Regions from separate parts of the Enterobacter hormaechei subsp. xiangfangensis genome, predicted to be linked through region 1. Evidence: predicted binding sites of a transcription regulator. Region 1 holds the regulator's gene; each other region holds the start of a gene.
The links. The regulator Fur, encoded in region 1, represses iron uptake genes when iron is present. The targets are predictions, from matches to a motif close to ATAATAATGAGAACNACTATCAA.

Region 1 (2,274 bases):
CTGGTGGGATAACCGCTCTGACTTTAACGCCGACGGCGAAAAGGCGGTCTTCTTCGGGGCAATGTATGACCTGAAAAACTGGAACCTGCCCGGCTGGGCAGTGGGAGCATCCTACGCGTACGCCTGGGATGCGAAGCCCGGGGATATGGCAACGCCAGACGCGTACTACGATCCGAACTACCGTCTGAAAGAGTCTTCATACAGTCTGGATGCGATTTATACCCTTCAGGAGGGCCGTGCGAAAGGCACGATGTTCAAACTGCACTTCACCCAGTATGACAACCACTCCGATATCCCGAGCTACGCGGGCGGCTACGGCAACATCTTCCAGGATGAACGTGACGTGAAATTCATGGTCATTGCGCCATTTACCATCTTCTGAGGAATGCTGCGGCGGGCGGTGTCCCGCCGTTATGGAGACTGAACATGATGAATAAAAGGGTAATCGTTGCGTTGCTGACCTTCGGGCTGGTGGCATGCGCGCAGGATCAGGTGCCGAAAGAGGACTCCCGTCTGAAAGAGGCCTACAGCGCGTGCATCAATACCGCACAGGGTTCACCTGAGAAGATTGAGGCCTGTCAAAGCGTGCTGAACGTGCTGAAAAAAGACAAAGCCCATGAGCAATTCGCCACGCAGGAAAACGTTCGCGTAATGGATTACCAGGCCTGTATTCAGGCGCGTAAAACCGGTAACGATCAGGAAGTGGCGAAGCGTTGCGATAAGATCTGGAACGAGATACGCAATAACAATAAATAAGTTGCTTTACGCCCGGTGGCGCAGCGTCACCGGGCTTTTTTCAGGCAAAAAAAAGCCAACCTCACGGCTGGCTCAGAGTATGAACACTCACTTATTTTGCGTCGTGCGCATGTTCATTTTCGCGGCAATCACCTTCAGCACAGTGACCGTACAGGTACAGGCTGTGGTTGGTCAGGCGGATGCCATGACGGGCGGCGATTTCACGCTGGCGCGATTCAATGGAATCATCGCTAAATTCAATGACCTTGCCACAGTCGAGGCAGATCAGGTGATCGTGGTGGTGCTGCTGAGTCAGCTCGAACACGGATTTACCGCCTTCGAAATTATGACGAGTAACAATGCCCGCGTCATCAAACTGGTTCAGCACACGATAGACGGTTGCCAGCCCAATCTCTTCACCCATATCGATAAGACGCTTATAAAGGTCTTCCGCACTGACATGGTGATTGTCTGGCCCCTGAAGCACTTCAAGGATTTTTAACCGAGGAAGCGTTACTTTCAGGCCAGCTTTCTTTAATGCGGTATTGTTGTCAGTCATGCGGAATCTGTCCTGTTGCTAAACGATTCACTTCAAAAGAAGAAGTGACAGAAAATGCACTTGGGATAATGCGTCTCATTATAGAACTGCCATGGCTAAATGAAAACTGCAAGTCTCAAGCAAAGTATGCTTATAAAAACGTGGTATCACCAACAAACTTGTTCGATGGCACCCACTTTTTACCAGGGGGATATTGTACAGGTCTGGGCGAAAAAGTTAAAAGTTTGTAGCAATTAATTTAATCGGTTTTACCTGGAAAACGGGCGCAACCGGAGTTGCGCCGCAGGGATATCAGGCGTTAAGGATATCGTCCAGGTTCAGCTCTTCACGAACCTGCTTAACCCATTTTTCTACACGCTCAGCGGTCAGCTCTGGCTGACGGTCTTCATCAATGGCCAGGCCAACGAAGTGATCGTCATCTGCCAGACCTTTGGAAGCTTCGAAATGGTAACCCGCCGTTGGCCAGTGACCGACGATCGCCGCACCGCGTGGCTCAATGATGTCGCGAATAGTGCCCAGCGCATCACAGAAATACTCAGCATAGTCTTCCTGATCGCCACAGCCAAACAGGGCAACCAGCTTGCCGTTGAAGTCTACTTCTTCCAGCGTCGGGAAGAAATCGTCCCAGTCACACTGTGCTTCACCGTAGTACCAGGTGGGGATGCCCAGCAGCAGGATGTCATAGCCCTCGAGATCTTCTTTGCTGCTCTTGGCGATGTCATGCACATCAGCAACGTCTTTACCGAGCTGTTTTTGAATGTTTTTTGCGATATTTTCAGTATTGCCGGTATCACTGCCAAAGAAAATGCCGATGATTGCCATGAGTAAAATAACCTCTTGAAACTTAATGGTATGGTGGCGCAAATTGTCCACGGATAAGGGCAATAATAGCAGAACAGGCAACCCTGCGGAAACAGCTATCACGCAGGACTGCACTCTGTGCTACATGAAAAAGGTAATATTGGGGATTTTCTGACTCA
Region 2 (2,274 bases), 1.2 Mb from region 1:
CGTTCAGGCTAGGACTCCAGTTGCTGCCGAACTGATTGTGATAATCAAAGCGGATCCCTGGGATCAGGTTGGTGCCCTGACGCGCTTCAATATTGTCCTCAAGATAGATGCCGGTGAGGTCAGCGCTGTTTTTGCTGTTGCGCTCAGAAGCCGTGCCGGGAACGCCGTTAATCACTTCTCCCGACACATTTGTCGCCTGCATTGAGGCCGGATCGTTCAGTTCATCACGGTTCCATTCTGCACCCACGGTTAGCGTCTGTTCGACCAGCCAGAAGAAAGGAATGTTCAGTTCACCCGTTGAACGGTATGACTCCAGCCGGCTGGTATCGTATTTATCGCTATTGATCATCCCCTCAACTTTGCCCGTAGAGCCTTCTTCCAGGCGGGTGTTGTTGGTCTTTTCATAATAGACACCGAACTTTGACTGACCCCAGTCCCAGATGCCGTTGTGCGTAATGCCATAAGACTGGCGGTACATTCGGTTGGTTTCGTGTCCATACAGGGACGACACCAGACCGTCAGGGCTGACGTTGCTGTTGCTGTATTGAGTATCACCCGCGTAGATATTGCCCTGGCGGCTGTAGCTGTAGTCGAAATCGATAATCTGCTGTGGCGTGAGTTTCCAGGAGAGCAGGGCATTGATGTCCTTGTTGCGCACGCCTTCACGTCCGGCGGCGTAAGAGCCGTTTTGCGCGGTGTTGATGTCCTGAGCATCTGCGTCGGTTTTGTTGATATTCCCGTACAGGCGCATCGTTAACGCATCGCCCGCAAGAGGGCCGCTCAGATCAAAATTAGCGCGTTTTGTCGCCCCCTCTTTATCATTTTCAGGCTGGTTAGTGTACAGGGAGAGTGAGCCGTGCCAGTCGTTGGTCGGGCGTTTGGTAATGATGTTGACGACGCCGCCGGCCGCCCCCGAACCATAGCGGGCGGCAGCAGGTCCCCGGAGCACTTCAATGCGCTCAACCATCTCTGGCGGAACCCAGTTAGTATCCCCGCGGGTATCGCGCTCCCCGCGCCAGCTGTAGCGCACCGAGTTACGTGACGTCACCGGCACACCGTCAATCAGAATCAGCGTGTTCTCCGGCCCCATACCGCGGATGTCGATCTGGCGGTTGTTACCGCGGCTGCCTGTCGCGCTGTTTCCGGTGAGGTTAACCCCGGGCATTTTGCGAATAATTTCTGAAAGATCGTTAACCGGTGGATCCTTTTCTATGTCCTTTGCCGTGATGATGGAAACCCCCGGCTGTTGCTTCAGCGCCTCTTCAGCGGTGGCCTGAACAACCATTGTTTCACCATCGGCGAGAGTCTCTTCCGCTGCGTGTGCGCTCTGGTATAGCGTTGAAAAAATGGCGAGCGTAAGTGTAGCCGGGGCAAATCTTATTATGTTATTCATCAACTCATTTCCATTTGTTAAAAATGCGATGACGAATATTAATGATAGTCATTCTCATTACAATAAAGTGACAGCAATCTCCATAAAATCTTCATGATTCAGACATTTTCGCAGGAAGGATGTAGAGAAAAGAGAAGGCGGGAAAAGAGGCCAGACCGCGTGGCGATCTGGCCAGAAGGATCAGTGCTTGTCATCCTGCGGCATGTGGCGATAAATATAAACGCCGCTGAGCAGGGTGAAGATAAGAGTCAGCGCCGTCAGGCCAAACACCTTGAAGTTGACCCAGATATTCTGCGGGAGCCAGAATGCGATATAGATATTCGCCAGACCACACAGAATAAAAAATAGCGCCCAGGCGATATTCAGACGCCCCCACACAGCCTGCGGCAGGGTCAGTTCTTTCCCCAGCATGCGCTGGATCAGTGGCTTCTTCATCACCCACTGGCTGATGAGGAGTGCGCCCGCAAACAGGCCGTAAATCACCGTGACCTTCCATTTGATAAATTCATCATTGTGGAAGAACAATGTCAGACCACCAAACACCGCCACCATCAGGAAGGTGATGAGCGCCATCTTTTCAACTTTGCGATAGCGAACCCAGCTGTAAATCAGCACCACAGCCGTTGCCACAATCAGCGCCAGCGTGCCGGCATAAATGTCGTACAGCTTATAAAAAGCGAAAAATACGATCAGCGGTAAAAAATCAAGAAACTGCTTCATTCTGCGATCCCAGTTACTGACGAATTAACATGTACAGGCGGAACAAATAGACCAGCAGCACGGCTGAAATCAGATTGCTCAGCGTATTGGCGACAACCGCTCCGACGTTTGGCGTTAACACCGCAAAATTCGGCGCAAACAGCAACAGCAGAGTCTTGGCC
Region 3 (2,274 bases), 1.9 Mb from region 1:
CATCAGGATCACAACAAAGGAAGGCAGCATCGTGACCGAGCGGCGAACCCACAGCGGAATATGGAAACGTACGAACCCCTGCATCACCACCTGCCCGGCCAGTGTCCCCACAACCGTAGATGAAAGGCCCGCAGCAACCAGGCTTAAACCAAAAATAGTGGCAGCGGCATGACTCAGCAACGGCTCCAGCGTCAGGTAAGCCTGGTCAAGATCGGCAACCCCGGTATGCCCGTTAAAGTGGAACGCGGCGGCGGCGGTGGCCATCATCGCCAGATTCACAAATCCGGCAATGGTCATCGCGATAGCCACATCCCATTTCGAGGCGGAGTAGCGCTCTTTACTCGTCCCGCCATGCAGATTCTGGGTTAATGAAGAGTGTAGATAAATGACGTGCGGCATAATTGTCGCCCCCAGCACCCCGGCAGCCAGAAAAACGGCTTCAGAAGTGGGTAACGACGGGATCACCATCCCTTTCGTCAGCTGCGCCAGATTCGGCTGGGAGAAAATCAGCTCAACAATATAGGCGGCAGCGACGAACAGCAGCAGGCCGCCGATAACTTTCTCCAGCGGTTTTTGCCCCCGCCGCTGGAGCATCAGAATCAGGAAAGTGGCGATACCGGTTAGCACGGCCCCCTGAAGCAGAGATACGCCCAGAATAAGCTTAAAGCCGATCGCCGCCCCGATAAACTCGGCGAGATCGGTGGCCATGGCGATAATTTCCGCCTGAACCCAGTAAAACCAAACTGCCGGACGTGGATAATGATCGCGGATTTGCTCCGCCAGGTTTTTTCCGGTAGCAATACCCAGCTTCGCGGAGAGCATCTGAATCAGCATCGCCATCAGATTGGCCCAGACCACAACCCACAGCAGTTTATAGCCGAAACTGGCCCCGGCCTGAATGTTGGTCGCAAAATTACCCGGATCGATGTAGCCAATCGCGGCAATGAATGCCGGTCCCATTAATGCGAGCCGCAGCTTGCGTGCCGCTCTGCCGCTGCTACTCTCTACGCGACTATTCGTCATTTCTGCCTCTGGAAATATAGCCTTTGCTATGTTTTATGCTATCAAAATGAGAATGATTATCAAGTTCATTTGAAATGGTTAACATGATTTCTCTGATAGCCAGGAACGATAGACAGGCAGGTGGAGCAAGGTCACAGAATGTGAAAATGCGCAGACATTTGTGAAGCGTAGCACACAAACTTAACTTTTCACTCATTTACCTAACATAACAAAAATGTATTGTTGATCACTATTTTTGAGACTCGTCACAGGATGTAACTATAGTGTGGGCTTGATCTCGTTTTCTTTGTGCTTGTTACATAGAATGTGCACGGAAATTAAACCTGCCTCATATTTGGAGCAAATATGGACCGCGTCCTTCATTTTGTCCTGGCACTTGTTGTCGTTACTGCACTTGCATTGCTGGTCAGCACAGACCGCAAAAAAATTCGTATTCGCTATGTTGTCCAGCTGCTGGTCATTGAAGTTTTACTTGCGTGGTTCTTCCTGAACTCCAACGTAGGCCTCGGCTTCGTGAAAGGCTTCTCCGAAATGTTCGAAAAACTGCTCGGATTTGCCAACGAAGGGACCAACTTCGTCTTTGGCAGCATGAACGATCAGGGTCTGGCCTTCTTCTTCCTGAAGGTACTCTGCCCTATCGTCTTCATCTCTGCCCTGATCGGTATCCTTCAGCACATCCGCGTTCTTCCGGTGGTTATCCGTGCGATCGGCTTCCTGTTATCGAAAGTTAACGGCATGGGTAAACTGGAATCCTTTAACGCAGTCAGCTCACTGATCCTCGGTCAGTCTGAGAACTTCATTGCGTATAAAGATATCCTCGGCAAGATGTCCCGTAACCGCATGTACACCATGGCGGCAACCGCAATGTCTACCGTTTCCATGTCTATCGTGGGCGCGTATATGACCATGCTGGAACCAAAATACGTGGTTGCGGCCCTGGTTCTGAACATGTTCAGCACCTTTATCGTTCTTTCGCTGATTAACCCGTACCGCGTGGATGCCAGCGAAGAGAACATTCAGATGTCTAACCTGCACGAGGGGCAGAGCTTCTTCGAAATGCTGGGTGAATACATTCTGGCGGGTTTCAAGGTTGCAATTATCGTTGCCGCGATGCTGATTGGCTTTATCGCGCTGATCGCTGCGCTGAACGCCCTGTTTGCGGCCGTACTCGGTATCTCCTTCCAGGGTATTCTGGGCTACATCTTTTACCCGGTTGCCTGGGTGATGGGCGTGCCCGCTCACGAAGCGTTG

Region 2: the regulator Fur is predicted to act here: its motif matches at 1,435-1,457, upstream of BFV63_RS12320 (TonB-dependent siderophore receptor).
Region 3: the regulator Fur is predicted to act here: its motif matches at 1,064-1,086, upstream of BFV63_RS15515 (Nramp family divalent metal transporter).

The regions. Positions count from the first base shown of each region.
Region 1 is NZ_CP017183.1:1,329,483-1,331,756, forward strand. Features, by position in the region: gene chiP (chitoporin ChiP) at 1-382, shown strand, start outside; gene chiQ (ChiQ/YbfN family lipoprotein) at 430-756, shown strand; gene fur (ferric iron uptake transcriptional regulator) at 848-1,294, opposite strand; gene fldA (flavodoxin FldA) at 1,586-2,116, opposite strand; gene ybfE (LexA regulated protein) at 2,272-2,274, opposite strand, start outside.
Region 2 is NZ_CP017183.1:2,557,241-2,559,514, reverse strand. Features, by position in the region: gene BFV63_RS12320 (TonB-dependent siderophore receptor) at 1-1,393, opposite strand, end outside; gene BFV63_RS12315 (septation protein A) at 1,574-2,113, opposite strand; gene BFV63_RS12310 (YciC family protein) at 2,127-2,274, opposite strand, start outside.
Region 3 is NZ_CP017183.1:3,253,930-3,256,203, forward strand. Features, by position in the region: gene BFV63_RS15515 (Nramp family divalent metal transporter) at 1-1,023, opposite strand, end outside; gene nupC (nucleoside permease NupC) at 1,369-2,274, shown strand, end outside.